Regions from separate parts of the Streptomyces sp. NPDC055749 genome, predicted to be linked through region 2. Evidence: riboswitches for the same ligand, from Rfam matches in the RefSeq annotation. Region 2 holds a riboswitch; each other region holds the start of a gene.

Region 1 (6,002 bases), on a different contig from region 2:
CTCGACCTGGTGGCGGGGCGGATGAAGCCGGGTGCCGTGATCCACTGCGCGACCGACTGGGAGCCGTACGCGGAGCAGATGCTGGAGGTGCTCACCGCGCACCCCCGCTTCGCGAACACCCAGGCGGACGGCGGATACGCGGCACGGCCCGCGTTCCGGCCCCTGACCCGGTTCGAGGGCCAGGGCCTGGACAAGGGACACGTCGTGCACGACCTGCTCTTCGCCCGCGTCTGACGTTCCGCGGACGCCTCACCCTGAAGCCCCCCGCCGCGGGGGGCACCACCGGTCTCGGCCACGTGCCGGTCGCACCATGGTCAGCTGTCAGTCCTCCTCGTTAGGGTCGTCGGGTGTCCGAATGGTCCCCGCAGCACCAGCAGCCGGCCGTCCCGGTTCTCGAGGAGCAACGGCTCGGCGAGTTCCTGGGCGCCGTACCGGAGCACGGCCGGTGGCGTTACCGGCCGCGCCGCGTCGGCCTGGTGTGGCGCAGCAAGGCGTTCCGCGCCGGTGCGGTGATCTCCGTACTCGCGCTCTGCGGGCTGCTCATCCTGTCCTTGGTGCGCGAGCAGACCGGTACGGAGGGCTTCCTCGTCGGGCTCGGGCTCGCCCTGCTGCCGGTGCCGCTGCTGATGGCGGCGTTCCGCTGGCTGGACCGGGTCGAGCCGGGTCCCTGGCGGAGTCTGCTGTTCTCCTTCGCCTGGGGTGCGTGCGCCGCCGCGCTCGTCGCGATCACCGCGAACACGTTCGCGGCCCGCTGGATAGCCACGGCGACCGCGGACCCGTCGCGCGCCGACACCCTGGGCGCCACGGTGATAGCGCCCGTCGTCGAGGAGAGCGCGAAGGCCGCCGCGGTCCTGCTGATCTTCCTGTTCCGCAGACGGGAGTTCAGCGGCGTCGTCGACGGCATCGTGGTCGCCGGTTTCACCGCGACCGGCTTCGCGTTCACCGAGAACATCCTCTATCTGGGCAACGCCTTCGGCGAGGACCAGCTGTTGGGCAGCACGGGGATCGGCTCGGTGACGGCCGGGACGTTCTTCGTCCGCGTGGTGATGTCGCCGTTCGCGCACCCCCTGTTCACCGTGCTCACCGGCATCGGCTTCGGGATCGCCGCGCTCAGCGCGCGCCGCCGTCGGTTCCGCCGGATCGCGGTGCCGCTGCTGGGGCTGGCGCTCGCCATGGGCATGCACGCCCTGTGGAACGGCTCGTCGACCTTCGGCACGTACGGATTCCTCGCCGTGTACGGGGCGTTCATGGTCCCGTCGTTCGCCCTGGTGACCTGGCTGGCGATCTGGTCGCGCCAGCGCGAGCTGCGTACCCTCGCCGCCGAGCTGCCCGCGTACGCGGCGGCCGGCTGGCTCTCGCCCGCCGAACCGTCGGCGCTCTCCTCGATGCGGGCCCGCGGGATGGCCCGTGATGTGGCCCGCCACTGGAACAGCGGTCAGGAGCGGGGAGGTGGCAGGGCCGCGGCCCGGTCGGTGGCCGAGTACGAGTCGTTCGCGACGTCGCTGGCCGTGCTGCGGCGAAGGGCCCGCCGCGACGGGGCGGGCCCGGACTTCGCGGTACGGGAGCAGGAGCTGCTGCACCACCTCTGGCAGCGCAGGGACGTCGCGGGACCGGCCCTGACGTACGCGGCGCATGCCACGGGCCGGCTCGGGCGGCCCCGCCCGAGCGCGCCACCCCCGGCCCCGCACCAGTCGTACGGCGGCTACAACCCGTACCTGAATCCGGCACCGCCGGGCGCCGGGCTCCCGTACCAGCAGCCGCCGTACCAACAGATCCCGTACCAACAGCGCGCCTACCAACAACCCCCGTACCAGCAGCGCCCCCACGGCTCACCGCACCGCCCGGCGCATTGAACGTGCGTCAGGCGGACGCCTCCGTCAGTGCCGCCAGCTCCTGCTCCGTCAGCCGGAGTCCGGCGACGGCGACCAGTGCGGGCACCTGCTCGACAGTGCGGGCCGACGCGATCGGCGCCACCACGGTCGGACGGGCCGCCAGCCAGGCCAGGGCGACGGTGGCGATCTCGGCACCGTGCTCCGTCGCGACCGTGTCGAGCGCGGCGAGAACCTTCCGCCCGCGCTCCGACTCCAGGTGCTGGCCCGCCTTCTCGGCCCGCGCGCTCTCGACCGTGACCCCAGCCCGGTACTTGCCGGTGAGGAAGCCCGAGGCGAGTGCGAAGTACGGGACGGCGGCGAGGCCCGCGGCGGCGGCCGTGTCCTGGAGCGCACCCTCGTAGGTGTCGCGTGAGACGAGGTTGTAGTGCGGCTGCAGCGCCACGTAACGGGCGAGACCCTCGCTCTCGGAGAAGTCCAGGGAGGCCCGCAGCCGCTCGGGGCTGATGTTGGAAGCGGCGATCTCGCGCACCTTGCCGTCCTTCACCAGCTGGTCGAGGGCGGTGATGATCTCCTCGACCGGGACGGTCTCGTCGTCGAAGTGCGTGTAGAAGAGGTCTATGTGATCGGTGCCGAGCCGGCGCAGTGATTCCTCCGCGGCGCCCTTGATGGTGGCGGCGGAGAGCCCCTTGTACGAGGGGTGGGCACCGATCTTGGTGGCGACGACGATCTCGGAACGGTTGCCGCGCGAGGCGAGCCACTTGCCGATGACGGTCTCCGACTCGCCGCCCTCGTTGCCCGGCGCCCAGGCCGAGTAGGAGTCGGCGGTGTCGATGAAGTTGCCGCCCGCCGCCGCGTAGGCGTCCAGTACGGCGAACGACGCTGTTTCGTCGGCCGTCCAGCCGAAGACATTGCCGCCGAGTGCGAGCGGGAAGACCTGAAGGCCGGAGGAGCCGAGCGTGCGCAGAGAAGTCATGAGTGGTGCAACCCCGTCCCCGAGGCACCCTATTCCGTTTCCCGGCGTGGAAAACGGCGAACCGGCAGCCCTGACGTCGGGGGGTGTGCGTCAGGGCTGCCGGGGTTCAGGTGCGCCCTGGAATCAGGACACGGTGTCTCAGCTGCCGGGTCTCAGACCGTGAGGCCCTTGCTGCGGAGCCAGCTCATCGGGTCGATGCCCGAGCCGCCCGGGGTGTGGACCTCCAGGTGGAGGTGGGCCCCGCTGGAGTTGCCGGTCGAGCCGACGCGGCCGATGACGTCGCCGGTGCTGACCTGCTGGCCCGCGGAGACGTTCATCGAGGACTGGTGGCTGTACGTGACCTCCGTACCGTCTTCGAGCTCGATGACGGTGTGGTAGCCGTACGACGTGTGCCAGCCGGCCGAGGTGACGGTCCCGCCCTTGACGGCCTTGATCGGTGTGCCCGCCCCCGCGGCGAAGTCGAGGCCGGTGTGCTGGCCGGAGGACCACATGCTGCCGTACTGACCGAAGGTCGAGGTGATCGTGTACGAGGAGACCGGAAGGGTGTAGCTGGCGGCCAGCTTGGCGAGCCGCTCGGCCTCCGCCTTGCGCGCGGCGGCCTCTTCGGCAGCCTTCTTCTCGGCGGCGGCCTTGGCCTCGGCCTCGTCCTGCTGGGCCTTGGCCTCGGCGGCGGCCTTCTCGGCTGCCGCCTTCTCCGCGGTGGCCTTGGCCTCGGCGTCGGCACTGGCCTGCTGCTGCTCGGCCTGCTGGAGGATGCGGGTGCGCAGCGCCTCTCCGGCGTCGGTCGTGCCCTGCTCGGCCTCGGCGGTGGTGATGCCGGCGGTGGTGAGCGGCGACGACGCGGCCACCGTGGCGGTGTCCTTCGCGCCGGAGTCGTCGGACATCAAGGAGCCGACGCCGGGAATGGACTTGGCGTCGGGCAGATTGTCCGCGATGGAATCGGGAAGAGATATGGAGACCGGCGGCTTGCCCTGAGCGGTGGCCATGCCACCGGCACCGACTGCCGCGATGACGCCGACCCCGAGGACGGTGGAGCTACGAGCGAGACCGCGCTGCTTGGCTACGCGATGCCTGCCGCGAACGGGCCGGATGGACTCCTCGGTGGGATTCCATTCCTCCCAGGTCCGGTCCTGGCCGCCGAGAGTATCGGTGGCGAAGGGTGACGGGGCCTCGGGGGCAGGCTTGTTGGACGCCACGTGGGCGCACTCCTTTCCTTCCTTCTCGCCTACCGGGTTAGCTGACGGGTTCGGAGCAGGAAGGTCTCCTACGGGCCGCTCTGCCTCTTGCGAGGCACAGGTGGCCCGATTCACCCCATGTAGGTGGTTCCCCGGTTTCCTTGCGGAATTCGGCGCTCGCGCACGGTGCCGCCTCTTGCGACGACTGGGACAACCGCGCTGCGTTATCGAACGTTAATAGACACACGGCCCCGATTCCAAGCTGTTCCGGGTGATCGTTCGTGACTTTGGCCTGGACTTACCGGGATACAACCGGGTGGAATCGGGCGAGTTGAACACCCCTCATCCGTCATTTCATTTCTGACGTTGCGTCAAATGTTATGCGGAGCGGCACCCTTCGGTTACGGACGGTTGTCCCGTACCGGAGCGGCCGTCGCGCGGCTCTGCCGACGGCTCGTCAGCCAATGGCTCATTCCGCACCCCCGGCGTTCCCCCGGCCCACGATCTTCACGGTGCGCCGCCGCTCGGGCTGCCCCTCCGCGGGCCGGCCGACCGCGAGCAGCGCCATGTCGTCCGTGGACCTTCCGCCCGTATGCAGGCGTACGTCGTCGGTGAGCGCGGAGAGCAGCTCCTCGGGACCGGGGAAGATCCGCCCGCGCAGCCGGGCCGCCGGGTCGTAGAAGACCCCGTCCGCGTCCCGCGCCTCGGAGAGGCCGTCGGTGAACATCAGCAGCGTCGTACCCGGGGGCAGCGCCCACTCGTCCGCCCGGTCCGGCCACACACCCAGATCCATCCCGAGCGGCAGCGCGGGCGAGGTCGACACCAGGACGTCCAGCCTGCCGTCCGCGTGCAGCAGGATCGGTTCGGGGTGCCCCCTGTTGACGATCCTCACGAGGCCGGCGCCTGACGGGATCTCACCCAGCGCGGCGGTGATGAACCCCTCCATGGCATCGAGGCCGCCGCGCCGCGTCCCCTCCCGCGCCAGCGCCCGCTCCAGGCGCTGCGCCACGCCCTCGAGCGAACGCTCCTGCTCGGCGGCCTCCCGGAACGCCCCGATGACCACCGCGACCGCCCCGACCGCGTCGAGCCCTTTGCCCCGTACGTCCCCGACCACGAGCCGCACCCCGAACGGGGTGTCCGCGACGGCGAACAGGTCACCGCCGACGTACTCGTCCGCCTGAGCCGCCTCGTAACGTGCCGCGACGTGCAGCCCGCCGATGCGGTCGGACGGCTTCGGCAGCACCGCGCGCATGGCGGTCTCCGCGATGACCCGCGCCGAGGCCAGCTGTTCGTTGCCCCGCCGGACGACACCGTTGATGAAGAGGGCGAGCAGCCCGGCGGTGATCACGGTGGCCAGTTCGATGACGGGCTCGACCTGATCGAGCGAGCGGCTGTACAGGTCCAGCAGCACCATGGCAACGGCCGAGGCGACACCGATCCGGAGGGTGCTGGCCCGCGAGAAGAACGGCGCGGCGATCAGGGGTGCCGCCACGAAGAGGGGTACGGGGGTGAAGGTGGGCGGGGTCGTGACGTCGAAGAGTGCCCCGCCCGCGATCATCAGCGCGGGCAGCACGCGGACGAACCGGCGGGCACGGACTCCTTCGGGAGTTCCGCGCCGCCACATGTCCCGCTTCCCCACCTGTGTTCTCCTGCCGGTCCGTCTACGGTTGCGGACGGTACCGCGCCCCACCCAGGCTGACCGGAGCCGCGCCGTGCGGCGACTCGTCATCGGCCAAAGGGAGGAGCCGTGCCGGAGCCGGCCTTCAGGGCCCGCCGGGCCCGGGAAACGACTCGGGCCCGGCACGCTGTGTGCGTGCCGGGCCCGGTCCTTCAGTAGCGGGGACAGGATTTGAACCTGCGACCTCTGGGTTATGAGCCCAGCGAGCTACCGAGCTGCTCCACCCCGCGTCGGTAAACACAACTCTACGGCATCCGGGACGGGCTCATGACCACCTGCCACCGAGGGCGGAGGACGGGCGGCCGTCAGCCCGTCTCCGGTGTGCAGAACACAGCGACCCGCTG
Region 2 (6,002 bases):
CCGGCTCTTCGCCGCGGCGAGCAGCCGCCGCCGGTGCTTCGCGATCGTCTGCTCGGACCACGGCACGGCCTACGGCGACGACGGGTACACCGGTCATCGCCTCGGCCACGAAGCCGTCTGGACCGTGCCGTACGCCCACTTCTTCCTCGATCCTGGGGCCACCCGATGACCATTCCCGTATCCGCCGTCAGGCCGTACCAGAGTTACGTCTACGCCTACCCGCACAAGACGGCGTACCGCCCGCTCGGCGAACACCCCGCCGGGCGGCCCCTGCTCAGCGAACTCTGGGCTGCGGAACGCAAGGACGCGCTCTCGCTGTACATCCACATACCGTTCTGCGAGGTCCGCTGCGGTTTCTGCAATCTGTTCACCCGGATCGGCGCGCCCGAGGAGCTGACCGCGCGCTATCTCGACGCGCTGGACCGTCAGGCCACGGCGGTCCGCGACGCACTGGGCGACGAGGGGCCGGTCCGGTTCGCCTCGGCGGCGTTCGGCGGCGGTACGCCGACCTTCCTGACCGCGGCCGAGCTGGAGCGGCTCTGCGATATCGCGGAGAAGCGGATGGGCGCCGATCTCCGTTCCGTCCCGCTGTCGGTCGAGACCTCGCCGTCCACGGCGACGGCCGACCGGCTGGCCGTCCTCGCCGACCGGGGTACCACCCGCGTGAGCATCGGCGTGCAGAGCTTCGTGGACGAAGAGGCCCGCGCCGCGGTCCGCCCGCAGCGCCGGTCCGATGTGGAGGCCGCACTCGGCCGCATCCGCGATGCCCGCATCCCGGTCCTCAACATCGATCTGATCTACGGCATCGACGGCCAGACCGAGGACACCTGGCGCACTTCGCTGGACGCCGCGCTGGCCTGGCGTCCCGAGGAGCTGTACCTCTACCCGCTGTACGTACGCCCACTCACCGGCCTAGGCCGCCTCGGTGACGCGACACCGCCCGCTTCCGGTGCCGCGGCCGACGCGGACTGGGACGAGCAGCGGCTGCGGCTCTACCGGGCGGGACGCGACCATCTCATCGCCCATGGCTACGAGCAGGTGTCGATGCGGATGTTCCGCCGTGCCGACGCCCCGCACGAGGGCCCCGACGACTACGCCTGCCAGACCGACGGAATGATCGGTCTCGGCTGCGGCGCCCGCTCGTACACCTCGTCCCTGCACTACTCCTTCGACTACGCGGTGGAGATGCGGAAGGTCCGCGGCATCATCGACGGCTTCACGACGACGGAGGACTTCTCCCGGGCCGAGGTGGGACGGTACGTCGACGGCGACGAGGCCCGCAGGCGGCATCTGTTGCAGTCCCTTCTCCAGGCCGAGGGGCTGGAGCGCGCGGAGTACCGCGCGCGGTACGGCACGGACCCGTACGAGGACTTCGCCTCCGAACTGGACCGGTTCGAGGAGCGCGGCTGGCTGGCGGGCCCGGTGGGCGACGGCCTGCTCCGTCTCTCCCCGGAGGGGCTGGCCCACTCCGACGCGCTGGGGCCCGAGCTGTTCTCCCCCGCTGTACGGGCCGCGATGGCCGCGTACGAAACGAAGTGAGCGCCTCCATGGACCTGACGATCCTCTACCGGGGCCCTCTGGCCTCGTGCGACTACGCCTGTCCGTACTGCCCGTTCGCCAAGCGGCGCGACAGCCCTGAGCAACTGCGCGCCGACCGCGCCGCGCTGGAGCGCTTCAACGCCTGGGCGGCGGCGCAGACCGGCGACCGGCTGTCGGTGCTGTTCACGCCGTGGGGCGAGGGGCTGGTGCGGTCCTGGTACCGCAATGCACTGGTGGAGCTCTCCCGGTTGCCGCACATCAAGCGGGTCGCCATACAGACCAACCTCAGCTGTCGCACCGGCTGGCTGGCGGACGCCGATCTCGACAAGGTGGCCCTGTGGTGCACGTACCACCCGGGCCAGACTCCGTACGACCGGTTCCTCGGCAAGTGCCGTGAGCTGGCGGAGCTCGGCGTCCGCCACAGCGTCGGGATCGTCGGCCTGGACGAGCACCTCGACGAGGCGCGGCGGCTGCGGGCCGCGCTGCCCGACGAGGTCTATCTCTGGGTCAACGCCGCGGAGGGGCACACCTACACGGACGAGGAGGCGGGCCGCTGGACGGCCCTGGACCCCCTGTTCCCGTACAGCCGGCATCCGCACACCTCGGCCGGGCTGCCCTGCCGGACCGGTGAGTCGGTCATCTCCGTGGACGGCGACGGCACGGTGCGGCGGTGCCACTTCGTCCGTGCGGAGCTCGGCAACCTCTACGACGGGAGCTACCGCCGGGCGCTCGGCCCGCGCGGCTGTCCCCTCGCCGTCTGCGACTGCCATATCGGCTATGTGCATCTGGAGACGCTGCCGCTGTACGACGTCTTCGCGGGCGGCGTGCTGGAGCGGATACCGTCCCGGCGCCCGCTCCCTGTGCGGCAGCACGTCTCCTAGAGCGGCAGCAGATCCGGCCGCTTGGCCTCGACGTGGTCCCCGGAGGATTCGCCGCGCAGCCGCCGCCCGATCCACGGGACCAGATACTCGCGTGCCCAGAGGATGTCGTCGCGCCGGACGTCGAGCGGACGGCGCAGGACCTGCGGCGGCCACGCCTGGTCGGGGTCGGCCGGCACGTCGAGACCGAGGACCTGAGCAGCGCGGAGCGCGACCCTGGTGTGCCCCTCGGGCGACAGATGCAGCCGGTCGTCGTCCCAGGCGCGGCGGTCCTGCACGGACCGCAGCGACCACAGGTCGAGGACCGGGCAGTCGTAGCGGTCGGCGATGGAGCGCACATGGGCGGTGTAGGTGGCGATCTTGCCGCGGAGGTGCCGCAGGACCGGCACGTGGCGGGTGTCGAAGCCGGTGGTGACCATGACGGTGCCGACCGCCCCGGACAGTTCGGCGACGGCGCGCTCGAAGCGCTCGGCCACGTCGTCGGGGTCGCTCCCCGGCCGGATGATGTCGTTGCCGCCCGCGCAGAAGCTCACCAGGTCGGGGGCGAGTTCCTTGGCCCGCGGGACCTGTTCCTCGACGATCTGGTCGAGGAGTCGTCCTCGTACGGCGAGATTGGCGTACCGGAAATTGCCGTGCAGTGATGCGGTGACGCCCGCTCCCTCTTCGGAGGGCGGGAGCTGATCTGCGAGCAGCACCGCGAATCGGTCGGCCCATCCGACGAAGGTCCCGCCGGGGCCGGGGTCTCCGACGCCTTCGGTGAAGCTGTCGCCAATCGCCGCGTACGACCCTATGACGTTTGTGAGTTTCGAATCGTCTGCCACAAGCGCTTATCCTGCACCTGCGAATGTGACCTACGCGACCGTAATAAGGGGTTGACGGGTGGTGACATAGACCACCCGGTCAGTTTTTGGTAAAGCCGGAATAAGTGGAAGGGCGGTGCGCCGCCGCGCACCGCCCTTCTTCACTGCTGCCCGTCTCAGACGTCTCAGATGGAGACGCCGTGCTGACGCAGGTACGAAACCGGGTCGACGTCCGAGCCGTAGCTCGGGCCGGTGCGGACCTCGAAGTGGAGGTGCGGGCCGCTCGAGTTGCCGGTGGAACCGGAGAGGCCGATCTGCTGACCGCCGGTGACGGTCTCGCCGACCGACACGTCGAGCGAGGTCTGGTGGGCGTACTGGGAGTACATGCCGTCGTCGTGCTTGATGACGACCTCGTTGCCGTACGAACCGCTCCAGCCGGCCGAGACCACGGTGCCCGGGCCGATGGCGCGGACGCTGGTGCCGGAGGCGGCCTGGAAGTCCGCACCGGTGTGGTAGCCACTGGACCACATGGAGCCGGAGGCGCGGTACGGCGTGGTGACGCTGGGGCTGTCCAGGGGGGCCGACCAGCCGGAGCTGTTGCCCTCCGAAGCGCCGGTGGAGGCGCCGGCGTCCGTCGAGGCGGTGGACTCGGCGGGCGCGGAGTCGGAGGACGTGTCGGCCTTCGGCTCGGCGGCCTTCACCGGGGCGGCCTCGGGGGCAGCGGCCTTCGGGGCGGCAGCCTTGGGAGCGGCGGCCTTCGACGGAGCGGCCTTCGCGGAGCCGGACGCCTTGGCGCCGAGCGTCAGTTCGGTGCCGGGGAAGATCAGGCTCGGGTCCTCGCCGACGACCTTGCGGTTGTCCTCGTACAGCTTCTGCCAGCCGCCCTTGATCTTCTGCTCGGCGGCGATCTTCGACAGATAGTCGCCGGAGACCACGGAGTAGGTCTTCGGGGCGGTCTTGGCGGCGGTGGCGGGAGCGGTGTGCGCCGCGGCGACCGAGACGGCTGCGGACTTGGCGGAGGGCGCGGCCTGCTCCGCGGCGTTCGCACCGGTGGCGCCGATCAGCGGAAGGGCGAGGACGGCTCCACCCGTACCGGCGGCAAGGACGCCACGGGTGATCGGGCCGGACTTCTTACGACGGTGCTTACCCTTTGCGGGCATGGGGGAATTCCTCTCCGGCGCCTACGAGGTGAGCTGTCGGGTTCGGGCTGGAGATGCCCGGTCGCGCTGAGCGCGACTTCACCCCGAGTCGTTCCGGATTTCTCCGGACCGGCGGCTTACCTGGGTCCCCCGCTCCTGCCACGCGTGAGTGGATGCGGATTCCGGGCGGCGGCAGGATTAGGCGGTCCGTCCGGATTGACGGTGACCGTAGGCGAGTAACGACGGCCGGAACAAGCCGCCCCCGGCGCACCGGAATGCGCGATTCAATTTCCGTCCGGATTTCCGGTCACACTCCGTGGATTACGGATCTTGGCATTCCGTACGGTGCGCGGAATGCCCCTCGGCGGGTCCGCCACACACCGTCACGGATATGATCCCGCTCACCAGCCGACCGCCATCTCCCCCATAAGCAGGGCATGTTCTGCTAAATGCACCAATACGGACATGAGGGGGTACGGGTCGCGATCACGGGTCGCGATCCGGCACGGAATGGCGGCCTCCGGGGCAAGATGATTGCCTGGGGAATCAATGTCGTATCGTCACGACCGTGCCCTCGTCGGCGAGCAGCGCCGGCGCCAGACACTCCAGGAGTCACCGTGACGCAGCAGCTGCCGCAGGTCCCCCCGACGCACACTGAGCTGACCGGTGTCCGCAACTTCCGTGACGTCGGGGGCCTTCCGACCACGGACGGCCGCCGGGTGCGGTTCGGGCGGCTCTACCGCAGCGGTCACCTGGCGAACGCGACCGAGCAGGACGCGGCGTTCCTCGGCGGGCTCGGGCTGCACACGATCTTCGACTTCCGCAACGCCGCCGACCACAAGCTCGACGGGTACGACGTGGAGCTGCCGGGCGTGCGCAACGTCAGCATTCCGCTCTCCGACCCGGCCGACGGCGCCGAGTTCTGGCGGCTGGTCCGCGACGGAGACATCGCGCAGCTGCGCTCGATCCTCGCCGACGGCAAGGGCGCGGACCGCATGATCGCCTCGTACCGCTCGATCATCAAGGACCGCACCGGCGAGCACAGCCGGGTGCTGCACGCACTGGCCGAGGACAGCGTCCCCGCCCTGATGCACTGCGCCGCGGGCAAGGACCGCGCGGGGCTCTCCATAGCGGTGTCGCTGCTCGCCGTCGGCGTGGAGCGCGAGGCCATCGAGGCCGACTACCTCATGTCCAACGACGCGCACCGCCGGTACAAGGTGAAGCGCAGCGACACCTCGCCGGTCGGTATGTCCGACGAGGTCATGGAGCTGCTCAACCCGCTCTTCGGTGCGCGCGCCGACTATCTGGCGGCGGCCTTCAGCACCATCGAGGAGACCTGGGGCGGCACCGAGCGCTACCTCACCGAGGGTCTGAAGCTCTCCGCCGAGACCCGTGACCGGCTGCGGGAGCGCCTCGTCGACGAGGCGTGACCCGCCCGCCCGTCTCAGCCCTTGCCCGCCACCTCGAACAGCAGGTAGAGGAAGGCCGCGAAGACGTGCCCGGCGACCAGGTAGGCGACCAGCCGGATCACGACACCGCGCGGGAACTTCCGCTCCTGCGACTCGTAGTTCTTCCGGGACCTCGGGCTGAGCGGGTCGTAGTGCTCTGAATCGGACATAACAGTCCTTCTCTCGGTGTCAGGAACA
Region 3 (6,002 bases), on a different contig from region 2:
CCTCGCCGAACTCGTCCAGCAGCACACGGTCGTGATCGCCACGATGGCCGACGAGGCGTACGACGCCCACCGCTTCGGTGTCTCCGCGAGCGCACGGTTGCTCAGTGGCGTGGATTCGGTCGAGCTGAACCGCGACTGGACCGCGACGGAGTGGGTGCGGTTCACGAAGAGCGCCGGCGACCTCCGGCTGCGTGGCGCACGCTTCGGGCGCGGGGCGACGGGCATCACCGAGTACCTCGCCATCGGTCCGGAACTCGGTGACTTGTGGCGTCGCGCGCTGCGCGCGAAAGGCCGGCGTCGCGGGCACCTCCTGGTGCGCGCGACGATCGACCTCGCCCGGTGCGGGGTCCACGGCCCGATTGCGGTGGATGTGCTCCGCAGGGCAGCGACCCACCAGGTCTACGGGGGCTGGCCCTTGGGCGAGGGGGAGACGTTCGAGGCAGCGCTCGCCTGGGCGGCGGAAATCCGTCTCGGGGTGACGGGGATGCTCGTGCCGGGCCGGGATTTCGAGACCTGGCTGGCCTACGGTTCACTGGTCGCGGATGTGGAGGATCAGGGGCCGGAAGCCCCACCCGTACCTCTGGGGCTGTGGGCGTACGCGCTCGAAGCGGTTGGGGACGACGACGAGAAGCGGACCGCGGTCGTCACCAGGGCCCGCCAGTACCTGACCCCGCGGGCGGACGGAGATCAGCGCACCCTGATGACGCTCGGATCGCTCGAACGGGCGGTCGGCGAAACGCAGGCCGCCGAGTCCTGGTTCCGCAAGGCCGCGGACGTGGGCAGCGCCGAGGGGGCGGGCGAGGTGGGACGGTTGCTCGCCGCACGGGGCGCCGAGGCCGAGGCGATCCCGTACCTGGAGACGGCCGCCGCGGCGGGCGATGTCACCTCGCAGCGGGTGCTCGGCACCGTACTCGGAGATCGGGCCAGGTACTGGCTGACCCGGGCCGCGGAGGCGGGGAACGGCGAAGCGGCGTGCCGGCTCGGCCACCTGCTCCTGGGGTCGGGCCAGGCGCACGAGGCGATGCGGTGGTACCGCACAGCCGCCGACAACGGGTACGAGGAAGTCGCGAGGACCCTCGGCAACCTGTTCCACGACTGGCAGGAACTGGACGAAGCGGAGATCTGGTACCGCAGAGCCATCGCCAACGGTGACACCGGGGCGTCGAACAATCTGGCACTGCTCCTGGAGGAGCGGGACGGTCCGGCCGATGAGATCGAACGGCTCTACCGGACGGGGGCCGAGGCGGGAGACATCAGCGCGCCGGTCAACCTGGGCTCCCTCCTCAAGGCGCGCGGCCAACTGGACGAGGCCCGGCGCTGGCTGGCGAAGGGCCATGAGCTGCGCAACTACGACGGCGCCTACGCGCTGGCCGAACTGGAACGGGAACAGGGCAACACGGCGGCGGCGGAGGAGTGGTTCGGCAAGGCGCTGGAGCTGGGGCACCACGCAGCCGAGCGGGCTCTCGCCGAGCTGCGGTCGGAGGGCGGGGAGGCGGCGGCTAACGTCGAGGGGTGAACGACAGCCCCGCCGAAAGCTCCTCCCCGGCCCCCGCCGAGGGCTCCTCCCCGGCCTCCGCCGACACCCCCACCCCGCCCCCCTCCGGCTGCCCCGTAGGCCACGCGGCCGGGTCCCCCACGCCCGCCGCCCCCGAGCTCTTCACGTGGGAGTTCGCCACCGACCCGTACCCCGCCTACGCCTGGCTGCGCGAGCACAGCCCCGTACACCGGACGACGCTGCCCAGCGGGGTCGAGGCATGGCTCGTGACCCGGTACGCGGACGCCAAGCAGGCACTCGCCGACACCCGGCTGTCCAAGAACCCGGCCCACCACGCCGGGTCCGCGCACGCCAAGGGGAGGACGGGCATCCCGGGGGAGCGCAAGGCGGAGCTGATGACGCACCTGCTGAACATCGACCCGCCCGACCACACCCGTCTGCGCCGCCTCGTCTCCAAGGCGTTCACCCCGCGCCGGGTCGCCGAGTTCGCGCCGCGCGTGCAGGAGCTGACGGACCGCCTCATCGACAACTTCATCGCGGACGGGAAGGCGGACCTCATCCACGACTTCGCCTTCCCGCTGCCCATCTACGCGATCTGCGACCTGCTCGGGGTCCCGCCGGAGGACCAGGACGACTTCCGCGACTGGGCGGGCATGATGATCCGGCACGGCGGCGGCCCGCGCGGCGGGGTGGCCAGGTCCGTGAAGAAGATGCGTGGCTACCTCGCCGAACTGATCCACCGTAAACGGGAGAATCCGGGCGACGACCTGATCTCGGGTCTCATCCGGGCCAGCGACCACGGCGAGCACCTCACCGAGAACGAGGCCGCCGCGATGGCGTTCATCCTTCTCTTCGCCGGTTTCGAGACAACGGTCAACCTCATCGGCAACGGTACGTACGCCCTGCTGCGCAACCCCGGCGAGCGGGAGCGGCTCCAGCGCTCGCTCGAAGCGGGCGAGAGCGGCCTCCTGGCCACGGGCATCGAGGAACTGCTGCGCTACGACGGCCCGGTGGAGCTCGCCACCTGGCGGTACGCGACGGAGCCGGTCACGCTCGGCGGGCAGGACATCGCCGTCGGGGACCCCGTGCTGGTCGTCCTCGCGGCCGCCGACCGTGACCCGGAGCGCTTCCCTGATCCGGACACGCTGGACCTCGCACGGAGTGACAATCAGCACGTGGGATACGGGCACGGCATCCACTACTGCGTGGGGGCGCCGCTCGCCCGCCTGGAGGGACAGACCGCGCTGGCAACGCTCCTGAGGCGCCTTCCTGACCTGCGTCTTGCGGTGGAACCTACCGATTTGCGGTGGCGTGGCGGGCTCATCATGCGCGGACTGCGCACGCTTCCGGTGGAGTTCGCCCCCGGTCAGCCGGCCAAGCAAGGTGACACTCCGTCAACTCTGTGACTTTCACGTGATCTCCGCTGCATCGACTTGTGACACACGTTCGAGTCCCGCTAGGTTCACCGTTCACCACAGCAGTCACATAACAGCAGTCACTTGTCAGTCACACGGAAGGCAATCCCATGGGCTCCGCGAACGGCAGACACCGTCGCCCTCGCCAGGCACCCGCCATCGTTGTCGCCGCAGGCGTGACGGGATCGGCCATCGCCATCCCGCTGCTCGGTGCGACCGGTGCGCACGCCGCCGACGCCTCGACCTGGGACCGGGTCGCCGAGTGCGAGAGCGGCGGCATGTGGAGTGCGGACCTGGGCAACGGCTACTACGGCGGCCTGCAGTTCTCCCAGGACACCTGGTCCGCGTACGGCGGCTCGGCGTACGCGGCCCGTGCCGACCTCGCCAGCCGCTCGCAGCAGATAGCGGTCGCGGAGAAGGTCCTGGAGGACCAGGGCCCGCAGGCGTGGCCGAGCTGCGCGGTGATTTCCGGGCTCGCGCTGGACGGCGCCCTGCCGGGTGTCGACCCGGGCGGCGTTCCCTCCGCCGAACCTTCGGACGGGCTGTTCCCGTCCGAGGATCCGTCGGGCGAAGCCACGGATGAAGCGGCGGACGAAGCGAACAACAAGGACGAAGCCGATAAGTCCGGCAAGCCCGGCAAGGGTGACGCGACGGACGGCACGGCGGAATCCGGGGACTCCGGCTCGTCCGCCTCTCCCGCACCGTCCACCACGCCGTCTCCCGATGCGTCCGACGCCCCTGCGGGCACGGACGAGGGCGGCGGCAAGCACCGCGGCACGCCGGCCCCCGAGGCGACCCAGGACGCGGACAAGGGCAACGGGCGCGACTCCGGCGGCCGACACGCCTCGCGCGGCGACGGCGAGGCCCGTGACGCGGGTACGGCGAGCCCCGACGGCGACTACACCGTGCGGCCCGGCGACAACCTCTGGGCGATTGCTGACGCACAGAAGGTTCCCGGCGGCTGGACCGAGCTCTACGAGGCCAACAAGGGCGCGCTCGGCTCGGACCCCGACCTCATCCTTCCCGGCCAGAGCCTCGATCTGGGACAGCAGGGCGGCGCGGAGAGCTCCAAGCGCAACTGATCCAATTCGGGAAAACGCCCCAAAATCGGGGGTAGTTCAGGGACCTATGTCCACTTATGCGTAAGTGAGACATGGGTCTCTTTGCTTCAACTGGCGTGTCGCGTCCGGCTGTCCCGCCCGCGCCCCTTCCGACCTGCGGAAACGTTCATTCCGCTGAGGCAAGTAAGGCACGAATGGCCGGTATGTCCCTCTTTGAATGTCGGGGTTGCCTATGTTTACGGTCGGAACCGCTCGCACCGCGGGCCCCGTCGACCGTCACGCCGAATCCTGCCGTCGGTCGAAGGGAACAGACGCGTAAAGCGCCGTAGGCAGGAGCGGGGGACCCAGGTAAGCGCCGGGCCCGATCGTCGAGAGACGACCGAGGACCGGCTTGGGGTGAAGTCGCACGCAAGGACGTGCGGCCGGGCAACTCACTTGGCCCGAACCCGACAGCTCACCTCGTAGGCGTCGGTGAGGAGAAGCTCCATGCTGTTTTCCAGCAAGGCCAAGCACCGCCGCCCGTCCAAGGCCGTCCGTGTCGCCACGCTCGCCGGTGTCGCCGGTGCCGCTGTCGCCGTCCCGCTGATGGGTGCGACCGGCGCCTCCGCCGCCTCCGTCTCCACGTGGGACGCCGTCGCCCAGTGCGAGTCCGGTGGCAACTGGTCCATCAACACCGGAAACGGCTACTACGGCGGTCTGCAGTTCTCGCAGTCCAGCTGGGCCGCCGCCGGTGGTACGCAGTACGCGTCCCGCGCCGACCTGGCCAGCAAGTCGCAGCAGATCGCCACCGCCGAGAAGCTTCTCGACATGCAGGGCCCGGGCGCCTGGGCCTGTGCCGGTGCCGGCAACCTCACCAACGACGGTGTGGACCCGGGCGTCGACACCTCCTCGGACAACGGCGACGAGCAGCCGCAGCAGCAGGCCCAGCCGGAGCGTCAGGCCGAGCAGCCCACCACGCGCAGCGAGCAGCGCACCGCCCCGAAGACCGAGGCGCCGAAGACCGTCACCACCCCGACCGGCGAGAAGGTCGAGAAGGGTGACGGCGAGTACAAGGTGAAGACCGGCGACACCCTGAGCAAGATCGCCGAGAAGCACGACGTCAAGGGCGGCTGGGAGAAGCTGTTCGACCTGAACGACGACATCGTCAAGGACGCCGACCTGATCTTCCCGGGCCAGCAGCTCCACCTGACGAAGTAATACCTGGGATTCTCCTCCCCCCGGGAGGGTGTCCGGCGGCATCCCTCCCCGCTCTGCTCCCCGACCCGGTGCGCTCTCCCCCGTGCGCGCCGGGTCGGGGTCTTTTCCGCACGCGTGTGTGACGTTGATCGTTTCAAGTGTTGTAGTTACTGGCCAGTAAATTTCTGGCCCTTTGACCGTGAATGCATGCCCTTGGGTCCTTTTTCGTCCCAGGGGACGGGCGCCGGGCGGGCCAACGGGGCCCAGCCGGATAGGCTCGTGCCGCAAGGCCACAGTGACCCTGCACAACCAGTGTCAGATCCCAGAAGGAGATGCCTCGTGCCGTCCATCGACGTCGTCGTAGCCAGGGAAATCCTCGACTCCCGGGGCAACCCCACGGTCGAGGTCGAGGTTGGCCTCGACGACGGCAGCACGGGACGTGCTGCTGTTCCGTCCGGCGCCTCCACCGGTGCGTTCGAGGCCATTGAGCTTCGCGACGGTGACCCCAACCGCTACATGGGCAAGGGCGTGGAGAAGGCCGTCCTCGCCGTCATCGAGCAGATCGGCCCGGAGCTCGTCGGGTACGACGCCACCGAGCAGCGCCTCATCGACCAGGCGATGTTCGACCTCGACGCCACCGAGAACAAGGGCTCGCTCGGCGCGAACGCCATCCTCGGCGTCTCGCTCGCCGTGGCCCACGCCGCCTCGGAAGCGTCCGACCTTCCGCTCTTCCGCTACCTCGGCGGCCCGAACGCGCACCTGCTGCCCGTTCCGATGATGAACATCCTGAACGGCGGCTCGCACGCCGACTCCAACGTGGACATCCAGGAGTTCATGATCGCGCCGATCGGCGCC

What was found. Region 2 has a riboswitch for cyclic di-AMP ahead of ACWGO0_RS18495 (M23 family metallopeptidase). Riboswitches for the same ligand answer to the same signal wherever they lie in the genome.
Region 1: linked by a shared signal. The riboswitch ahead of ACWGO0_RS02920 (M23 family metallopeptidase) and the one ahead of ACWGO0_RS18495 (M23 family metallopeptidase) in region 2 are both predicted to bind cyclic di-AMP.
Region 3: linked by a shared signal. The riboswitch ahead of ACWGO0_RS35350 (transglycosylase family protein) and the one ahead of ACWGO0_RS18495 (M23 family metallopeptidase) in region 2 are both predicted to bind cyclic di-AMP.

The regions. Positions count from the first base shown of each region.
Region 1 is NZ_JBSHFH010000002.1:239,021-245,022, reverse strand. It holds gene trmB (tRNA (guanosine(46)-N7)-methyltransferase TrmB) at 1-234, shown strand, start outside; gene ACWGO0_RS02930 (PrsW family glutamic-type intramembrane protease) at 348-1,853, shown strand; gene ACWGO0_RS02925 (aldo/keto reductase) at 1,861-2,805, opposite strand; gene ACWGO0_RS02920 (M23 family metallopeptidase) at 2,958-4,001, opposite strand; cyclic di-AMP (ydaO/yuaA leader) riboswitch at 4,013-4,166, opposite strand; gene ACWGO0_RS02915 (PP2C family protein-serine/threonine phosphatase) at 4,450-5,604, opposite strand; tRNA gene ACWGO0_RS02910 (tRNA-Met) at 5,815-5,888, opposite strand; gene ACWGO0_RS02905 (sulfite oxidase) at 5,964-6,002, opposite strand, start outside.
Region 2 is NZ_JBSHFH010000022.1:28,206-34,207, forward strand. It holds gene ACWGO0_RS18475 (STM4013/SEN3800 family hydrolase) at 1-169, shown strand, start outside; gene ACWGO0_RS18480 (STM4012 family radical SAM protein) at 166-1,539, shown strand; gene ACWGO0_RS18485 (STM4011 family radical SAM protein) at 1,548-2,420, shown strand; gene ACWGO0_RS18490 (SGNH/GDSL hydrolase family protein) at 2,417-3,238, opposite strand; gene ACWGO0_RS18495 (M23 family metallopeptidase) at 3,403-4,377, opposite strand; cyclic di-AMP (ydaO/yuaA leader) riboswitch at 4,383-4,538, opposite strand; gene ACWGO0_RS18500 (tyrosine-protein phosphatase) at 4,974-5,786, shown strand; gene ACWGO0_RS18505 (DUF6126 family protein) at 5,801-5,974, opposite strand.
Region 3 is NZ_JBSHFH010000083.1:6,410-12,411, reverse strand. It holds gene ACWGO0_RS35365 (tetratricopeptide repeat protein) at 1-1,516, shown strand, start outside; gene ACWGO0_RS35360 (cytochrome P450 family protein) at 1,513-2,901, shown strand; gene ACWGO0_RS35355 (transglycosylase family protein) at 3,021-3,992, shown strand; cyclic di-AMP (ydaO/yuaA leader) riboswitch at 4,283-4,454, shown strand; gene ACWGO0_RS35350 (transglycosylase family protein) at 4,458-5,168, shown strand; gene eno (phosphopyruvate hydratase) at 5,487-6,002, shown strand, end outside.